Linked DNA regions of Hahella sp. HNIBRBA332. The protein of the gene in region 1 binds, or shares a complex with, the protein of each later gene. Links are inferred from orthologs where the notes say so. Each region holds a gene or a part of one and is shown on either strand. Other genes may lie near its edges. The genes, in order: holA and dnaN.

Region 1 (9,291 bases):
CAACAGCCTGATCAATCTCCTGCTTAACGGCCTCCCATGTCTTCACTTCAACATCAGCGAGAGATTTCTCAACGCGCTGCAGAATATTGTTGTACGCCTGCACGACATGTTCAGGCGCTTTATCCTCCTGCTTCATACCTTAACCTCCCGGATATGCGAGATCTTGTTTTCAACCCTACTCCAACCCTATCTGTAGTCAACACTATTAGGTTAGAATAAACGGCTTTCATGGCGGAAAGTCCGCCATTAACCCATTGTGTTTACACGCCCCAGCGCCTTGCCAACGCAGAGTCCATCAGTAAGGATTATGTCACGCTTGCAAGCCGACGTTTTTGATCCGGGGCGATAAACCTTAATTAAAGCGATCAGGCGAAAAAAGACGACCGATGGAAGAACTGTACCACCCGAAAAAAGTTGAGCAGGAAGCGCAAAAGTTCTGGGAAGAAACCGATGCATTCAAAGTGGACGAGGAGCCAGGCAAAGAGAAGTTCTACTGCCTATCCATGTTCCCCTACCCCAGCGGCAAGCTCCACATGGGACATGTCCGTAACTACACCATCGGCGACGTCATCTCCCGCTACCAGCGGATGCAGGGTAAGAACGTTCTCCAGCCCATGGGCTGGGACGCATTCGGTCTGCCGGCGGAAAACGCCGCGTTGAAAAACAACGTCGCGCCGGCCAAGTGGACTTACGAAAACATCGCCTACATGAAAAACCAGTTGAAGCTGTTGGGCTTCGGTTATGACTGGAATCGCGAGTTGGCCACTTGCCGCCCTGAATATTACAAATGGGAGCAATGGTTCTTCACCCGCCTTTACGAAAAAGGGCTGGTCTACAAAAAAATGTCCACGGTCAACTGGGATCCGGTGGACGAAACAGTATTAGCCAATGAGCAGGTTATCGACGGCAGGGGCTGGCGCTCCGGGGCCGTTGTAGAGCGTCGCGAAATCCCGCAATGGTTCATTAAGATCACGGATTACGCCGAACAACTGCTCAATGATCTGGACAAGCTGGAGAATTGGCCCGAACAGGTCAAAACCATGCAGCGCAACTGGATCAACAAGTCTGAAGGGGTTGAGTTCCACTTCAAGCTGAAAGACCACGATGGCGACCTGCTGGTATACACCACACGCCCTGACACCATTATGGGCGTGACTTACGTCGCTATCGCACCACAACACCCGTTAGCGCTGGAAGCCGCCGCCAATAATCCTGAGCTGGCGAAGTTCCTGGACGAGTGCAAAAACACCAAAGTCGCGGAAGCGGACATGGCCACGATGGAAAAGCGCGGCATGGACACTGGCTTTTTCGTTATTCACCCGCTTACAAACGAACCTGCGCCCATTTGGGTCGCTAACTTTGTTTTGATGGACTACGGTTCAGGCGCAGTCATGTCAGTTCCTGGTCACGATGAACGCGACCACGAGTTTGCGCTGAAATATGGCTTGCCCATCAAGCAGGTTATTTCCGTCATCGACGCCGACGAGATGGATATTCAGGAAAAAGCCATTACTGAAAAGGGCATCCTGGTCAACTCCGGTGAGTTTACCGGCATGACCTCTCAGGAAGCTTTCGATGCGGTTGCTGCAAAGTTGACCGCCATGGGAATCGGCGAGAAAAAAATCAACTATCGTCTGCGGGATTGGGGCGTATCCCGTCAGCGTTACTGGGGCGCCCCCATCCCCATGATGACATTGGAAGATGGAACAGAAGTTCCCGTACCTCTGGAAGACCTTCCCGTAAGGCTGCCGGAAGACGTGGAAATGGATGGCGTCAAATCCCCCATTAAAGCCGATCCCAACTGGAGCAAACGCAGTTACAACGGCCAGCCCGCCACCCAGGAAACCGACACCTTCGACACCTTTATGGAGTCTTCCTGGTATTACGCGCGCTTCTGCTGCCCCAACCTGGAGTCCGCCATGTTGGATCCTGCGGCCGCCAACTACTGGCTGCCTGTAGACTACTACGTAGGCGGGATCGAGCACGCCATTCTGCACTTGCTGTACTCACGCTTCTTCCACAAATTGTTGCGTGACGAAGGTTTGGTGGACAGCGACGAACCGTTCAAGAAGTTGCTGTGTCAAGGCATGGTGATCGCGGAAACCTTCTATCGCGAAGACCCGTCCGGTAAGAAAACCTATTTTAACCCTAAGGATGTCCGCGTTGAGATCGACACGCAGAGTAATCAGGCAAAGGCTTTCCTGATCGAAGATGGCCAGCCTGTCATCATTGGACCGAAGGAAAAAATGTCCAAGTCCAAGAACAACGGTGTTGACCCGCAAGAGTTGATTGATAAGTACGGCGCCGACACTGTTCGCTTGTTCACGATGTTCGCAGCGCCGCCGGAGCAATCTCTGGAGTGGTCAGAATCCGGCGTTGAAGGACAGCATCGATTCCTGCGCCGTCTGTGGAAACTGGTCCACACTCACGTTGAGAAGAAAGGGATCGCGCCCCTGAATGTGGCTGAGTTGAACGACACCCAGCGCACACTACGCCGGAAGACTCATGAAACCATCAAGAAGATGACGGATGAGTTTAATCAGCGCATGGCGATTAACACCGGCATCGCTATGGTAATGGAGTTATTGAACGAATTAAGTCGCTTCGAAGACGACTCTCCCCAAGGCTTGGCGGTTGTGCAGGAAGCGCTGGAGACGGCGGTATTAGTACTGGCTCCGATTGTCCCCCACATCAGCCACGGATTGTGGCGCGAGCTGGGACATGAGGACATCGTCATGAACGCTCCCTGGCCGAAACTGGATGAAAAAGCGCTGGAGAAAGACAGCATCGAGCTGGTCGTTCAGGTGAACGGAAAATTGCGCGCACGTATTCAGGCGGCGGCAAGCGCCAGTAAAGATGAGCTTGAGAAACTGGCGTTCGATGATGAAAACGTTCAGCGCTTCATGGAAGACAAGACCGTTGTTAAAGTCATTGTTGTACCAGGGAAACTGGTCAACATCGTGGTGAAGTAAAGCGATGCGAACCGGTATAAGACTACTCCTGGCGGGGGCGGCCAGCCTCCTCATCAGCGGCTGCGGCTTTCACCTGCGCGGCCAGATGGAACTCCCCCCTTCCCTCCAGGCGCTCAACTTGAGCTGCCCGGAGGGCGACGCCAGAGTGCTCTGCGGACAAGTTCGCGATCGCTTGTTGCAAGCCTCCGTCCAAGTCAGCGATGGAGGGACGGACGCTCCCACCCTGGCGATAGGGGGCGTTGAAAACAGCCGCCGCGCCGTGAGTCTGGACAGCAGCGCCAATGCCGCAGAGTATGAGCTTTCCCGCAAAGTCACTTTCAGCCTGAACGACGCACAGGGCGAGCCGTTGATTCAGCCAACGTCGCTACAGCAGTTCCAGTCTTACCAATATGACAAGCTCAGCGTGCTTGGCAAAGAAAAGGAAGAGAACAGCATCCGCGACGATCTGGACAAGCTTCTCGCCACAGAAATACTCAATCGTCTGGCGGTATATAGCGAGCGAGCTTCAACACCGGCGGCGAACTGAGCCTTTCTCATGCGCATTAAACCGGAGCAGCTGCAAAGCAACCTGAACAAACATCCCCCCGCCGTTTTTGTGGTGAGCGGAGATGAACCGCTGTTGCGCCAGGAAGCCTGTGACGAGATTCGCGCCTACAGCCGTAAGCAAGGGTTTAGCGAGCGTATCGTCTTTCACACGCCCAAGAACTTTGACTGGAGCGCTCTTGATGAGCACACCCAGTCTTTCTCCCTCTTCGGCGAAAAAAAGCTGCTGGAAATTCATCTGGATAGCTTGCCAAACGATGGTGGAAAAAAGCGTCTCGCCGCCTTTAGCGAAAACCCACCCGAAGACTGCCTGATGCTGATCATCAGCGATCGCATTGAGTCCTCTACCCTTAATACAAAATGGTTCAAGTCAATTGAAACACACAGCCTTCACGTCCAGGTATGGCCGATCAGCCATGATCAATTACCCAACTGGATAAATCAGCGCCTGCACAAATTAGGATTCACTCCTACATCCGGCGCTGTAAAGGCATTATGCGACCATGTTGAGGGCAATTTACTGGCGGCCCGGCAGGAGATGGAGAAACTGCGTCTATTGTCCGACGACGCCAATCTGGACGAAGAGCAAGTCCTGCGCGGAATATCCAACAGCAACAAGTTCACCGTATTTAATCTGGTGGACGCCTGTCTGGAGCGAAACCCGAAGCAGGCGCTGAAAGTCCTGCAAACGCTGCAAGCGGAGTCCTTCGAACCCACCATAGTGCTTTGGTCATTAGCCCGTGAAGTGCGCCTGATCGCCAAACTCTACAAGCACTCGCAAACCTCCCAGGGCCTGGAGCAGGCGTTACAGAAAGAAAGGGTTTTCAAGAATCGCTGGGTCCTGTACAAACGCTTCATCCCTCGCTTTAACGCCGCCCGACTTCGAAATATTCACCAGGCCTGCCAGACCGCTGATAGATCCATAAAGGGCTTGGATAGCACGCCTGTTTGGTCTACCCTGACTTACGCTGCATTGGAGCTGGCGGGCGCAGGATTATCTGCGTCCTGACCGAATACCCATCACTGAAAAGCCACCACAGGTTGATGCAGATCAACCATTTAACGCCATTGCTGTCTATGATTAATGGAACTTAAATCATCGGGAGAGATGAAGCATGAGCACACTGCAAGACGAGATCAAAAGACTAAAAGACTCACTCAAACAGGAAAGGGACGAGTTACGGCTACAGCTGAATCTAGCCAAGGCGGAAGTCCGGGACGAGTGGGAGGATCTTGAAAAAGAGTGGGATAAGTTTGTCGGCAAACTACAGCAGGCGGGCCAGGAAGCGGGCCAAACCGGCAAGGAAGTCAGTGAAACCGCAAAAAAAATGGGCGAAGAGTTACGTAGTGGCTACAAACGAATAAAAGATCGTCTCAAGTAACCTAGTTCAGGGTTAACGCCCTCCACTCAGTCACCACCGACTTCCTATCATCAGAAGCGGCCCTGTTTACACTGTACTTTGCTGACAATTTGTAATATAGGTGTAAATGGGTCCGCTTAGCCCTGACCATGTCAGCGGCCCTGCGTATCACCGAATAAAAACAATCAGATTACGGATCCGCAAATGAGGAACACAGTCACCGTCCTACTTGGTGTTTTCATGGCGGGCTTGCTTAACGTCACCCATGCCCAAACCAAATTCAATGACCCCAAACAGACACTCAAGGAAGAATTCTGGGGCAAACTGTACGCAGATGGCGGCAAGACTTTCTTTTGTAAAAAAGAATTTACCAAAAAAAGCATCCTGGTCACCGAAAGCTACATCTACTCGACACTTTGGATCAGAGACAACCTGGAGTGCGGCACACCTCGACAATGCAGAGAGAACAACGAGGAATATCGCCGTATGGCCTCTGATCTGCATAACATCTATCCAGAAGACGCACGCTTTGAACTGGAGCGCCGCGCAGCCAAATTCGAAGAGTTAGGCAATGAAGTCAAAGCCAATGAGTGCGGCATTCGTCAGGTATTCGGCATTATTGACCCTCCTGACGATATAAAAGGCGACATCGCCCGAAGCCTTCTTTATATGCACACCACCTACAATCTGCCTTTATACGGCAATCTGGACCAACTGAAACGCTGGTCCCGCGCCGACCCTCCCACTCCCGAGGAGATAGCACGAGATATGCAGATTCGCGAACTGCAAGGCAACAGCAACCCCTTTATCACACATCCCGAGTCCGCCGACCAAGTCATGCTGAACCGCTGACTTTTCTCTACAGCAGAACGCATGTTTGAAATCAGACGACCACAAAAAAGCCCGCATTGCGGGCTTTTTCTTTTAAGGTTGACCCATCCTGAATAGAGTTGACGCCTATTTCAGGACTAGACAGGTTATTCCTCAGAGCGGCTTAGAACTGCTCTACATCCAGCGCCATCATATCGCCGCTACCGGACTTGATGGACTCCGCCAGAGAAACTGTACGCGGCAGGAGTCGACGGAAGTAAAAGCGAGCGGTTTTCAGCTTGGCGTCATAGAAACCAGAGCTATCGCCAGCTTGCTTCTCAATCGCCACTTTCGCCATCATTGCCCAAACGTGAGCAAATGCAACATATCCGAAAAGGTCCAGGTATTCGACACTGGCTGCGCCTACAGCGTTAGGATCGTGCTCAACCGTCTCCAGCACATACTCCGTCACATCTGATAAGCGCTCAAAGACAGCCGCCAGCGGCTCTACGAACTCCTGCAGTTCGCTGTGATCGCGATTGGCTTCAATAAAGTCGGCCACTTCGCCAGCATATAACTCAACGAATTTACCGCCGTTCATGGCCACTTTACGCCCCATAAGGTCAAGCGCCTGAATACCGTTAGTGCCTTCGTATATCTGCGCAATGCGCACATCGCGCACCAACTGCTCCTGCCCCCATTCGCGAATATAGCCATGGCCGCCAAACACCTGCTGACCAAGCACGGTGCTATCCAGGCCGCGATCCGTCAAAAACGCCTTGGCGACCGGCGTCAACAGAGCAACCATCGCTTCAGCGTGCTGCTTCGCAGCGGCGTCGTCAGAGTATTTGGAGATATCCAGATACTTCGCCACATAGGTGGAGAACGCCCGGCTGCCTTCAATCAGAGCGCGCATGGTCATTAACATCCGACGCACATCTGGATGCACAATAATAGGATCAGCGGCTTTGTCCTTGGCGACCACGCCTGTGGCGGAGCGCCCCTGAATACGGTCTTTCGCATACTCAACCGCATTTTGATATGAACGTTCAGCCGCCGCCAAACCTTGCACGCCAACACCAAGGCGCTCGTAGTTCATCATGGTGAACATACAAGCCAAACCTTTATTCGGCTCGCCGACCAACCAACCCTGCGCGCCGTCAAAGTTCATGACGCAGGTAGCCGAAGCCTTGATACCCATCTTGTGCTCGATTGAGCCGCAAGACACCGCATTACGCTCGCCCACGCCACCGTCTTCCGTCACCTTGAACTTAGGCACCAGGAACAGAGAAATGCCTCTTGAACCTGCTGGAGCATCAGGCAATTTCGCCAAAACCAAGTGAATGATGTTTTCACTCAGATCATGCTCGCCGCCAGTAATGAAAATCTTGGTGCCGGAGATGGCGTAAGAGCCGTCGCCATTGGGTTCAGCCTTGGTTCTGATAATGCCAAGGTCCGTGCCGGAGTGCGGCTCGGTCAAACACATAGAGCCGGCCCATACGCCGGAATACAAGTTAGGCAGATAAGTTTGCTTGAGCTCTTCGCTTGCGTGAGCATCAATCGCCAAACAAGCGCCCGCCGTCAGCATAGGATACAGGCCAAAAGAAATATTTGCGGACTGCACCATCTCTTCAACTTGGGCGCCCAGCATCTTCGGCATACCCATACCACCGAAGTCAGGGTTACCGCCCAACCCACACCAACCGCCTTCAATAAACGTGCGGTAAGCCTCCTGGAAGCCTTTTGGCGTGGTAACTACTCCCTCATTCCATTGGCAACCTTCTTCATCTCCGCTCCGATTGAGAGGCGCCAGCAAAGAAGACGCTATTTTAGCGGCCTCCTCCAATATGGCGTCCGCAGTATCCGGGTCAACAGTGTCGCGCGCGCCCGGCAAACTGAGCCAAAGTTTATCGGCTTCAAACACTTCTTTGAGTAGAAACTGCATGTCACGAAGCGGCGCAGAATAATCAGCCATGGTTACTCCCTCGAGCTAAATCGCTTTGTCTGAATGAATGTCTTTCTGTTTGTGCTTATTGTCGCGCTATTATCTGGCTATTACGAATCCGGCTACATACCGGTTCGCACCAGTATGTAAAAAAGCCCGCAACAGCGGGCTTATTTTGTCCCTATACGGAATCAGAACGCAAAGTTTTCCACTTCCATATCCATCATGCAGGCAGCGCCGTTGAGTGCGGACTGTGCGTGAGACAGAGTGCGAGGCAGGATGCGCTTGAAGTAGAAACGCGCAGTTTGCAGTTTCGCCGTGTAGAAACCAGTTTCCGTGGTTCCTTCCGCCAGCTTCTGTTGCGCCACCAGCGCCATGCGCGCCCAGAAATACGCCAGCACGGCATAGCCGGAGTACATCAAGTAGTCAACAGAGGCGCCACCCACTTCATCGCGGTTCTTCATCGCCGCCATACCAATCTTCATGGTGAGATCGCCCCACTCTTTGTTCAGCTTGGCCAACGGCTCAACAAACTCGTTCATATCCGCGTTTTCCCCCTGCTCTTTGCAGAACACGTGAACCAGCTTGGTGAAGCGCTTCAGAGATTCACCCTGAGTCATCAGAATTTTGCGGCCCAGCAGGTCAAGCGCCTGAATGCCAGTGGTGCCCTCGTACATCAATGCGATACGCGTGTCGCGCACGATCTGCTCCATTCCCCACTCGGAGATAAAGCCGTGACCGCCATAAACCTGCATACCCAGGTTAGCGGATTCATAACCGATTTCGGTCAGGAACGCTTTGGCGATAGGAGTCAGGAAGCCCATCATTTCGTCCGCTTCATTGCGCACTTCTTCAGTCGCGCCATGGTGAACAAAGTCGCCTTGCACTGCAGTGTAATAAATCAGAGCGCGCGAGCCTTCAGTAAACGCCTTTTGCGTCAACAGCATACGACGTACGTCAGGATGTACGATGATAGGGTCGGCAGGACCGTTCGGATTCTTCACGCCAGACAAGGAACGCATCGCCAAACGGTCTTTTGCGTAGGTCAAAGCGCCCTGGAAGGACAGTTCAGACGCGCTCAAGCCTTGGATAGCGGTTCCCAGACGAGCAAAGTTCATGAACGTGAACATGCACGCCAAACCTTTGTTCTCTGGCCCGATCAGATAACCTTTGGCTCCATCGAAGTTCATGACGCACGTAGAGTTGCCATGAATTCCCATTTTATGTTCGATAGAACCGCAAGTAACACTGTTACGCTCACCCAGGCTGCCGTCTTCATTAACCAGGAACTTAGGAACGATGAACAGGGAAATGCCCTTGGTGCCTTGCGGTGCGTCTGGCAAACGCGCCAAACAGATGTGAACGATATTTTCCGCCATATCATGTTCGCCAGCGGAAATAAAAATCTTGGTTCCAGTGATGCTATAGCTGCCATCAGCATTCGGCTCAGCTTTTGAGCGCAGGATACCCAGGTCAGATCCACAATGCGGCTCGGTCAGACACATGGTGCCAGTCCATTCGCCGCTGACCAGTTTAGGCAGATACACCGCTTTCTGCTCTTCGGAGCCGTGCAGGATGACAGTGTTAACAGCGCCATGGCTCAAACCGGGATACATACCCCAAGCCCAGTTGGATGAGCCTACCATTTCACTCATAACCA
Region 2 (9,436 bases), 5.5 Mb from region 1 along the record:
GCAATTGGCGGTCAGTGGCCCGCCGCTGGCTGGCGCGTGGAGAACAATATTGTCAGGCGTTCACATAGTATTGGCATCAGGGCGGGAGCGGAAACCATCATGCGCTACAACCAATCCTACGAGAACGGAGATCTCGGTATCGGCGCCTTGTACGCCATGCATTCGTTAATCGACGGCAATGTCATATATGACAACAACAAAGCGTACATAAACTGGGAATTTGAAGGCGGTGGCGGTAAGTTCCTCAACTCTTACGGACTTCGAATCACCCGTAACTGCGTCTTTAATAATAAAGGCCCAGGGCTATGGAGCGACGTCAGTAACGAGCAAACGATCTATCAGTGGAATATAGTTTTCGACAACCTCTCCGCCGGCCTTTTTCATGAGATCAGTTTCGATGCGAAAATGCTGAACAATCTTGTGGGACGCAACGGCGCTGTTTATGGCGGCCAGTTGTTCTTATCAAACTCTCAGAATGTGGAAGTAAGAGGCAACATTATTGAAGAGCATCCAGATAAAGAGGGCGGAAGCGTAGCTTTAAGTTGGAGTGATCGAGGGGTAGGCAAACGCTTCGACACACGCCTGGTCGACGAAAGGGGAGTGCTGTTGCCTCGTATCGAAGCCCCATGGGAAACACGTCAGAACAAAATCATTGGTAATCGTTTTTATAATTACGGAGAAAGTTACCATGATCTGTTCATCCACATGGACGCCAAGAAGAACGGAGAGCGGGAGTCCATCATGGAAGAGGAAACACTGATCGACCAGAACCAGTATTTTTCCAATAATCCCTCGCCCTATGTATGGAAAATAAACCGCCATTCAAGCGTTACCGGTTCATTTCCACGCTTATCATTCGCCGGACTACAGGAGCTGGGTTTCGAGACTCTGGGACAATTCCAACTGTCTCCACAGGAAGAAATATCCTGGGGCTGTCAGATGATGACCTCTCTTACCAATGGCGAAGACCCTCACGACAGTTGGTAGCTAAACTCAGTTAACCCCCATATGCAAAGCGGCTTGATGTGCCGCTTTTTATTACCCTGACCTGTGTTAACTGTGAATATTTTCGGCATTATAAAAAACCCCGCCACAGCACCTATACGTTTAGTCAGAGAACTTTATAATGTCGCCCCCGCGTTGCTTCACCCCTGTTTAAGCTTTTCTGAATATAAGGAGTGAAGATGAGAATTAACGTAATTGGAACCAGTGGCAGTGGGAAGTCTACCTTCAGTAAAAGGCTGTCAGAAAAGCTCGACATTCCTTATATAGAAATGGACGCCCTGTATTGGGGGCCCGACTGGCGAAATCATCCAGAAGAGATCTTCAGCGCCCGGGTTGCGCAGGCGCTGCAGCAGGAAGACTGGATATTAGACGGTAATTACAACAGCAGAACGCAGCTAAAATGGGAGAGAGTGCAGATAGTCGTTTGGATAGACTACTCTTTCCCGCGCACACTCTTTCAGGCAGTTAAAAGAGCACTGGCCCGTATCATCACAAAAAAGGAACTTTGGGCGGGCACAGGCAATAAAGAATCACTACGCAAGCTGTTCAGCAGGGACTCCATCGTCCTCTGGACCATGACTACCTATAAGAAAAATCGCGAAAGATACCTGTCGATAATGAAAGATCCGCAATATGCTCACATCCGCTTTATTCGGATTCGTTCTCCGAAGGAGATGGAGAGCTGCCTGCTTTCATGGGACGCCTAACAAACGATGGTGAAAAAAGGGCTGCGATTGCAGCCCTTTTTATTACGGAGAGGGGGAGTAGTTTACACGTCCAGGTTCATAACAGACAGAGCGTTGGTCTGAATGAAATCACGACGTGGTTCTACATCATCGCCCATCAAAGTGTTAAAGATCTGATCCGCAGCGATCGCATCTTCGATGGTAACTTTCATCATGCGACGCACAGCAGGGTCCATGGTGGTTTCCCACAACTGCTCAGGGTTCATTTCACCCAGTCCTTTATAGCGCTGGATGTTCAAGCCACGTTGGGCTTCCTTCATCAACCAGACTAATGAGTCGTCAAAGGTCTCGATAGCCTGCGTCTTTTCACCCCGCTTCACATAAGCGCCAGCCTCAACCAGACCGTCCAGTTTTTCGGCCATATCGGCAATGTTGGTGTAAGAGCTGGAGCCAAAGAAGTCCTGGTTGAAGGTGTATTTATAGTCCACACCATGCTGAACCAATTCCACCTGAGGCAAGAACAGGCTTCTTTCCGCATCTTCCACAACACTGATGACGTAGTTGTTGCCAGTGCTGTTGTCATAGCCCAGCTTCTCGTTAAGCAAAGCGACCCAGGCTTCAACGGCGCCTTTATCTTTGAGTTGCTCCTGCGTCAAACGAGGTACATAGAGAAGCTGGTTCAGCACGCCCCTGGGATAGGCTCTGGACATACGTTCAATGACGCCTGTCGCCGTACGGTAATCCGTCACCAGAGTCTCCAGCGCAGTCCCGATAATGGGGGGAGCTTCTGGATTTACAAACAATTGAGTGTTCTCAAGCGCGCTCTGGGTCAGGTACTGCTGAAGCGCTTTCTCATCTTTAACGTACTGCTCCTGCTTGCCTCTTTTCACCTTGTACAGAGGAGGCATTGCAATATAAACGTGGCCGTTCTCAATAATTTCGCGCATCTGTCTGAAGAAGAAGGTCAGCAGCAAAGTACGAATGTGGGAGCCGTCCACGTCCGCATCCGTCATGATGATGATGCTGTGATAGCGCAGCTTGTTCACATCAAACTCTTCACGACCGATTCCGCAACCCAGAGCCGTAATCAGAGTGCCGACTTCAGCGGAAGACAGCATCTTGTCGAAACGGGCCTTTTCCACGTTCAGGATCTTACCTTTCAGTGGCAGAATAGCCTGAGTTTTACGGTCGCGCCCTTGCTTGGCGGAACCACCCGCCGAGTCACCCTCCACTATGTACAGTTCAGACAGAGCAGGATCTTTCTCTTGGCAGTCAGCCAGTTTACCTGGCAATCCGGCGATATCGAGTGCGCCTTTACGACGGGTCATTTCACGGGCTTTTCTGGCCGCTTCCCTAGCGCGAGCCGCGTCGATCATTTTGTTGACTACGTTCTTCGCGTCCTGGGGATTTTCCGCCAGGAAGTCTGCGAAGTGAGTATTCATTTCCTGCTCGACAGCAGTCTTAACTTCAGAGGAAACCAGCTTATCTTTGGTCTGAGAGGAGAACTTAGGATCTGGAACCTTAACGGAAATAATCGCAGTCAAACCTTCGCGAGCATCATCGCCGGAGGTAGCCACCTTAGTCTTTTTCAGCATGCTCTCTTTTTCGATGTAGCTGTTAAGAGAGCGGGTAAGGGCGGCTCTAAAACCAGCCAAGTGGGTGCCGCCGTCACGCTGAGGAATATTGTTGGTAAAGCAGAAAATGTTTTCCTGGAAGGAGTCATTCCACTGCAGTGACACTTCTACAGTGATGCCATCTTCTCTTTCTTTCAGAAAGTGGAAAACTTTGTTAATTGGGTTTTTGGTCTGGTTGAGATACTCAACGAAAGCTCTTAATCCACCCTCATATTCGAAGGTTTCTGTTTTCGCAGAACGCTCATCGTGCAACGTGATCTTAACGCCAGAATTCAAGAAGGCGAGTTCGCGCAGGCGCTTGGCCAGAATATCGTAGTGAAACTCGATATTGTTAAACGTTTCTGCGGAAGGGAAGAAGTGGACTTCCGTACCTGAGCGGTCTGTTTCGCCAACTACAGATAAAGGCGCTTGCGGTACGCCGTGCTTATATACCTGCTCATGAACTTTGTTGTCGCGGCGAATAGTCAGGCGTAGTTCTTTTGAAAGCGCGTTGACTACCGATACACCTACACCGTGCAGACCGCCGGATACTTTGTAGCTGTTGTCGTCGAACTTACCGCCAGCATGCAGCATAGTCATGATAACTTCTGCGGCGGAAACGCCCATTTCTTCGTGGATATCGACGGGGATGCCACGGCCGTCATCGCTAACCGTGATTGATTCATCGGCATGAATCGTGATCTTCACTTCTTTACAGTATCCGGCCAAGGCTTCGTCGATAGAGTTATCAACTACCTCGAACACCATGTGGTGAAGACCGGTGCCATCGTCAGTGTCGCCAATGTACATACCTGGACGCTTTCTTACCGCATCCAGGCCTTTTAACACTTTGATGCTTGAGGAATCATAATTTCCCGATGAGGACATATATCTCTCCTAACCGTCACACGCTAATTGTGGACTTTGGTGACAGCACCCTGTTCCACGTGAAACATTTGCGTGTCGTATTCTTGATTAAAATGGCCGAACAAATATTCTGACTGCTGTTTGTCCAGGACCGTCACAAACACCTGGGCCCCTTTCTCCAACATTCTCGTTAACAGTGTTACCTGATTTCCGGTATCCAGCTCCGCTCCAACATCATCAATCAGCACAATGGGCCTTTGATTTGTCCGCCGCCGTAATATTTCCAATTGTGATAAGTACAGGTGAGTTATCAGAGTCTTCTGTTGACCTCTCGATAACACTTCCTTCGCGTGAACCCCACCGACCTTTACTTTAATATCCGCCCGGTGCGGGCCTAGAGTCGTAAATCCTTTTTTTACGTCGCTTTCGACTGACGAAGCCAATTGCTCCATGTGATTGACATCATTCTGATACCAGCCGTTGCTAAGCGTAATCGTCAGCTTGTCGCCAATATCCCTGGTTTGTTCACTGGACTCTTTCAGAGATTCGATGAGAATTTCTTTCAACTCAGCGAAATAAGCGTCTCTATAGCGGCTTATCTCGTCTGAATACGCTACGTATTGATTGTCCCATGCACTTAACTCAGAACGGCTAATATTACCACTTTTCAGCAATTTATTCCTTTGCAATAGCAATTTGCGCCAGTTCTGCCAAACCACTTTGAATTGGTGTTCCACGTGAAACACTCCCCAGTCGACAAAGCGCCTTCGCTCTCCAGGACCTCCGTTAATAAACCCAAAGGTATCGGGAGTGACAATCAATATAGGAAGGGCCGCCGCCAGCTCGGACAAGGTCCTGGCGCTCTCGCCATTGATCCTGACCCTTGTCAGCTTGCCTGTCTTCTGGCGGCTAACACCAATGCGGAATGACTTGCCTGCATCTTCATTAACGGCCTCGCCAAAACAGACCATTTCATCGGACAGATGTGAAACAGCGTAATCCAGTTCTTTAGTGCGAAATGACGCACCCCGTCCCAGCAGGTAAACGCCTTCCAAAAGACTACTTTTTCCACTTCCGTTATTCCCGTGAAATAACAGTAATCTCGCAGAGGTATCCAACTTTAGACTGGAGATATTACGCAAGTTGGTGAATGCAATACGGCTAAGACCCATACAAACAGTCCAGCGTCAGGATACGTGGGTCAATTTAGTCAATAGAGGCTGTAAACCAGTCAGGAACATCTCCACCGAAACCGCGATCAACAGCATCCCCATCAGACGCTCTATGGCGATGATGCCTCGCTTACGGAGTACCTTATACAAAAAGGTGGAACTCATCAGTGTGACCGCAGTGACAGACCAGGCTAGTAATACCACGATCGACCAATCCATCATTCTTTCCGGTTCCCGGGTGGAAATCAGAATCAGCGTCGCCAACGCCGAAGGGCCCGCCACAAAGGGGATTGCCAAAGGCACGATAAAAGGCTCGCCATCGGGAAGATCTTCAAGCCATTCCCTTTTGGCGGGAAAAATCATGCGCAATGCGATGATAAACAACACAATAGCGCCTGCGATGCCCACAGACTCCTTGCTCAGGCTGAATATCTTGAGCAAATACTGTCCACAGTATAAAAACACCAACAGAATCGCCAAAGCGATCAACAACTCTCTGAACAATACTTTCTTTCTTCTCTTGACGTCTACACGCTCAAGAATACTCAAGAACAAAGGAATATTTCCCAATGGGTCCATGACCACGATTAACAAGGTCAACGCGGATACGATATCCATCAACTTCCCCTTAAACAAAAAAAACCTAACACAACAATGTGCTAGGTTCTTTAACTACGCAAGTGAACCACCGTTATTGGATCAGGCTGAGCCTTTCGTCCATAAACATATCCAGTTCTGGCGCCAGTACATGTACATAACGGTCAAAATATAAAAATTGTTTTAGCAACAATGCAAACTCTCTGGGAAAGTGCAAACCGTGCTGCTCCCCAATTTTCACCAGATCCATCAGAATATTGTTAACTTCATCATCGCCAGTCTGCTGGTCGTAATATGTCGGCGGCATATCTGGCGTCATCGCATCCATCTTCTTGTAAACGTTTGCGATATCCGCCGCCAGATCATCCACGCTTAATTGAGTCTTCGTGATGCCAATTCGCGACATGGCGTCAGCCATGCCGTGGAAATTCCCCATCATTATCGCCGTGATGAAGTCAGACACCGCCTGCCAGGTTCCGGCGCCAATGCGGCCCACAATGCCGAAGTCGATAAATCCGATGCGGCCATCTTCCAGCACCATCAGGTTGCCAGCGTGAACATCCGCATGAAAGAAGTCGCACTGGGTCAAACTGGCGAACCAGGTATTCATCGCTGTGATCAGCGTCTTTTCCGGATCCGGGCAATATTTGCGAATCGTTTCCAGATCTGTCAGAGGCACGCCATAAAAACGCTCCATGGTTAAAACCCGCATGGTGCTGGCTTGCTCATATACCGTGGGCACAACCGCTTGATCATTGCCGCTATTCGCCAGAAACTCTCTAAACTCCTTGAGATTGACTGCCTCCTGATAGAAGTCACATTCCTCCATCATGGTTCGCTGAATCTCTTCCACAATGCCCGATAGTGAGGTCCAAGACAGCTTTGGCGCCAAATATTCAACCACACGCGCCGCAACATACAAAAAATTCAAATCCGTCAGCAGGACATTGCGAACGCCGGGCTTCTGCACCTTAATGACCACATCTTCTCCCGTCACCAGACGGGCGGCGTGAACCTGAGCGATGGATGCGGAAGCCAACGGTTTAGTATCGATATGCGAATATATCGACTGCAGCGGCCGCTTGAATTCTTCCTTCAGGATTTTCTCAATTTGCGAGTAGGGCAGCGGCTTGGTTTTATCCAAACACAGTTGAAACTCTTCAACATAATCTGCTGGGAAAAACGTTGGTGAGCTGGCGATAAATTGGCCCAGCTTAATATAAGTAGCGCCCAGCTCTTCAAAAGTCTGTCGCAAAAGCCTTGGCGCAGGTGCGCGATTTCCCTTCAGCCAGCCAAGGCCAACCTTGGATATGACTGCCGCCGTTTGACCAATCCTGGCGGCTCCCTTTACTGCGTTAACAATTTTTCCCATAAGCTTTTCCACTCTCTCTGAGATTCAAACTCTGTCTGCATTCAGGGGCGATTCATCCTTGCCGAACGTCATACTCAAGTGGGCGACGCGCCGCGACCTTTCGAACTCAAACAGGTTCACGGCGCTGTCAGTTTGCCTGACTATAGCCTCATAGGCATGACGACATACACAGCATCTCTGGTATCAACGCCTTCCACCAACGCGCTGCTATTCGCATTGGAAAGCGTCACTTTGACCTGCTCATCGTCCAGTGCGTTAAGCACGTCAATCAGGTAGCCCACGTTGAAGCCAATTTGCAAAGCTTCATGCGGGTATTCCACTTCCAGGCTATCCTCCGCCTCTTCCTGATCCGGGTTATTCGCAAATACTTTCAACAGGCCGTCTTCGAACTGCAGGCGAACGCCCCGAATACTTTCGTGTGACAAAATACTCGCGCGCGACAAAACGCCTTTCAACAGGACCCTGTCTGCGATCATCACCTTATCCCCAGATCTTGGGATAACTCTTTGATAATCAGGGAATTTTCCATCGATTAACTTAGAGGTGAAAGTAAAATGCCCTACGCTGGCCCGCACATGATTATCGCCGAATACCAGGGTACAGGACTCATCTGTATCACTAAGAAGACGGCCCAGCTCTAAAATCCCCTTACGAGGCACGATAGGTTGTCGCTTTTCACTAACGCCGGTTTGCAGGGACACATTGGCGAGGGCGAGACGATGGCCATCGGTTGCGACAGCGCGCAGGCCCTGCTCATCCAATTCCATCAACATGCCATTTAAATAATAACGAACATCCTGCTGGGCCATGGCGAAGGAGGTTGCATCAATCAATCGCTTAAGCTCTCTTTGCGGCAACGTGACTTTCACGCTTTCAGGTTCTTCCTCCACATTGGGGAAGTGCTCCGCAGGCAATGTAGACAATATGAAATGACTGCTGCCATAGCGTACGTTCAAACGCCCGTCTTTCAGCTCAATACCAATCGCTGCGCCTTCGGGTAGGGCGCGGCAGATATCTGTGAACTTCTTTGCGGGAACGGTGATTCTGGATTCATGCTCAATGTTTACGTCGCTAATTTCCGCGACCAGCTCCACTTCCATATTTGTGCCGGTGATAACCAGCTTTCCGTCTCTGGCGTCAAGCAATACGTTGGCGAGCACAGGCATCGTCTGGCGTTTTTCAACCACCCCAGAAATCATTTGCAATGACGTGACAAGCGCCTCTCTGGTTATAGTGAGCTTCATGTAATATCCCGTTTCTATAAACTCTTAAATCACTGAAAATATCGCTATTTTAAACTAAATTTTTTTGTCGCCATCAATCTGGCGGCGCATGCCTCAACCTAACTAGCTGGTTAACATGCGCATAAAATTCTGATAATCGTCCCGCAGAGTGGGATCGCTTTGCTGAAGTTCAATCATTACCTTACAGGCATGCAAAACGGTAGTGTGGTCCCGCCCCCCAAACGCTTCGCCGATTTCAGGCAAACTGTGATTGGTCAATTCCTTAGCCAGCGCCATAGCCATCTGTCTTGGACGGGTAATTGAGCGGGTGCGACGTTTTGACAAAATATCCGCAACGCGGATTTTGTAATATTCAGCCACCGTTCTCTGGATATTATCAATACTGACCTGCTTCTCATGCAGCGCCAGCAGATCCTTCAAACATTCGCGAATAAACGCCGGCGTGATCTCCTGCCCAGTGAAGTGCGCATTGGCAATCACCAACTTCAATGCGCCTTCCAATTCTCGAACGTTAGAGCGGATTTTTTGCGCAATGAAGAAAGCGGATTCACTGCTCAGGTGAACATTCGCCTGCTCCGCCTTTTTCATCAAAATCGCCACCCGGGTCTCCAACTCAGGCGGCTCGACCATCACCGTCAGCCCCCAACCGAAGCGAGACTTCAGACGTTCTTCCATATGGTCGATCTCTTTTGGATAGCGGTCACAGGTCAGAATCATCTGCTGACCACCTTCCAACAAGGCATTAAAGGTATGGAAAAACTCTTCCTGGGAACGTTCTTTACGTGCGAAGAACTGAATATCATCAATCAGCAGCGCATCAACAGATCGATACAGGCGCTTGAAGTCGTTGAAAGCATTCAGCTGTAATGCTTTCACCATA

Evidence for each region.
Region 2: the proteins of holA (region 1) and dnaN are in contact, whole or in part, in a cryo-EM structure (PDB 8GIZ), measured with the Escherichia coli proteins. The link is inferred for Hahella sp. HNIBRBA332 from one-to-one orthologs.

What each region holds. Positions count from the first base shown.
Region 1 is NZ_CP132203.1:231,320-240,610, reverse strand. Bases 2,729-5,515 are described here. They hold holA (DNA polymerase III subunit delta), read left to right. Parts: upstream 2,729-3,507; coding sequence 3,508-4,524; downstream 4,525-5,515. Other genes in these bases: O5O45_RS01205 (endonuclease), read left to right, coding at 5,081-5,515; O5O45_RS01210 (hypothetical protein), read left to right, coding at 4,631-4,897; O5O45_RS01220 (LPS-assembly lipoprotein LptE), read left to right, coding at 2,977-3,498; leuS (leucine--tRNA ligase), read left to right, coding at 2,729-2,972. Outside these bases: O5O45_RS01230 (zinc ribbon-containing protein), read right to left, coding at 1-136; more of leuS, read left to right, coding at 387-2,728; more of O5O45_RS01205, read left to right, coding at 5,516-5,728; O5O45_RS01200 (acyl-CoA dehydrogenase C-terminal domain-containing protein), read right to left, coding at 5,871-7,661; O5O45_RS01195 (acyl-CoA dehydrogenase C-terminal domain-containing protein), read right to left, coding at 7,823-9,291. UniProt on the Escherichia coli protein: Part of the beta sliding clamp loading complex, which hydrolyzes ATP to load the beta clamp onto primed DNA to form the DNA replication pre-initiation complex.
Region 2 is NZ_CP132203.1:5,729,692-5,739,127, forward strand. The notes cover bases 6,505-9,436. They hold dnaN (DNA polymerase III subunit beta), read right to left. Parts: upstream 8,557-9,436; coding sequence 7,453-8,556; downstream 6,505-7,452. Other genes in these bases: O5O45_RS25340 (ABC1 kinase family protein), read right to left, coding at 6,505-7,312; dnaA (chromosomal replication initiator protein DnaA), read right to left, coding at 8,659-9,436. In the rest of the region: O5O45_RS25315 (right-handed parallel beta-helix repeat-containing protein), read left to right, coding at 1-987; O5O45_RS25320 (P-loop NTPase family protein), read left to right, coding at 1,185-1,712; gyrB (DNA topoisomerase (ATP-hydrolyzing) subunit B), read right to left, coding at 1,775-4,192; DNA replication/repair protein RecF, read right to left, coding at 4,216-5,343; O5O45_RS25335 (MarC family protein), read right to left, coding at 5,359-5,961; more of O5O45_RS25340, read right to left, coding at 6,035-6,504. UniProt on the Escherichia coli protein: Confers DNA tethering and processivity to DNA polymerases and other proteins. Acts as a clamp, forming a ring around DNA (a reaction catalyzed by the clamp-loading complex) which diffuses in an ATP-independent manner freely and bidirectionally along dsDNA.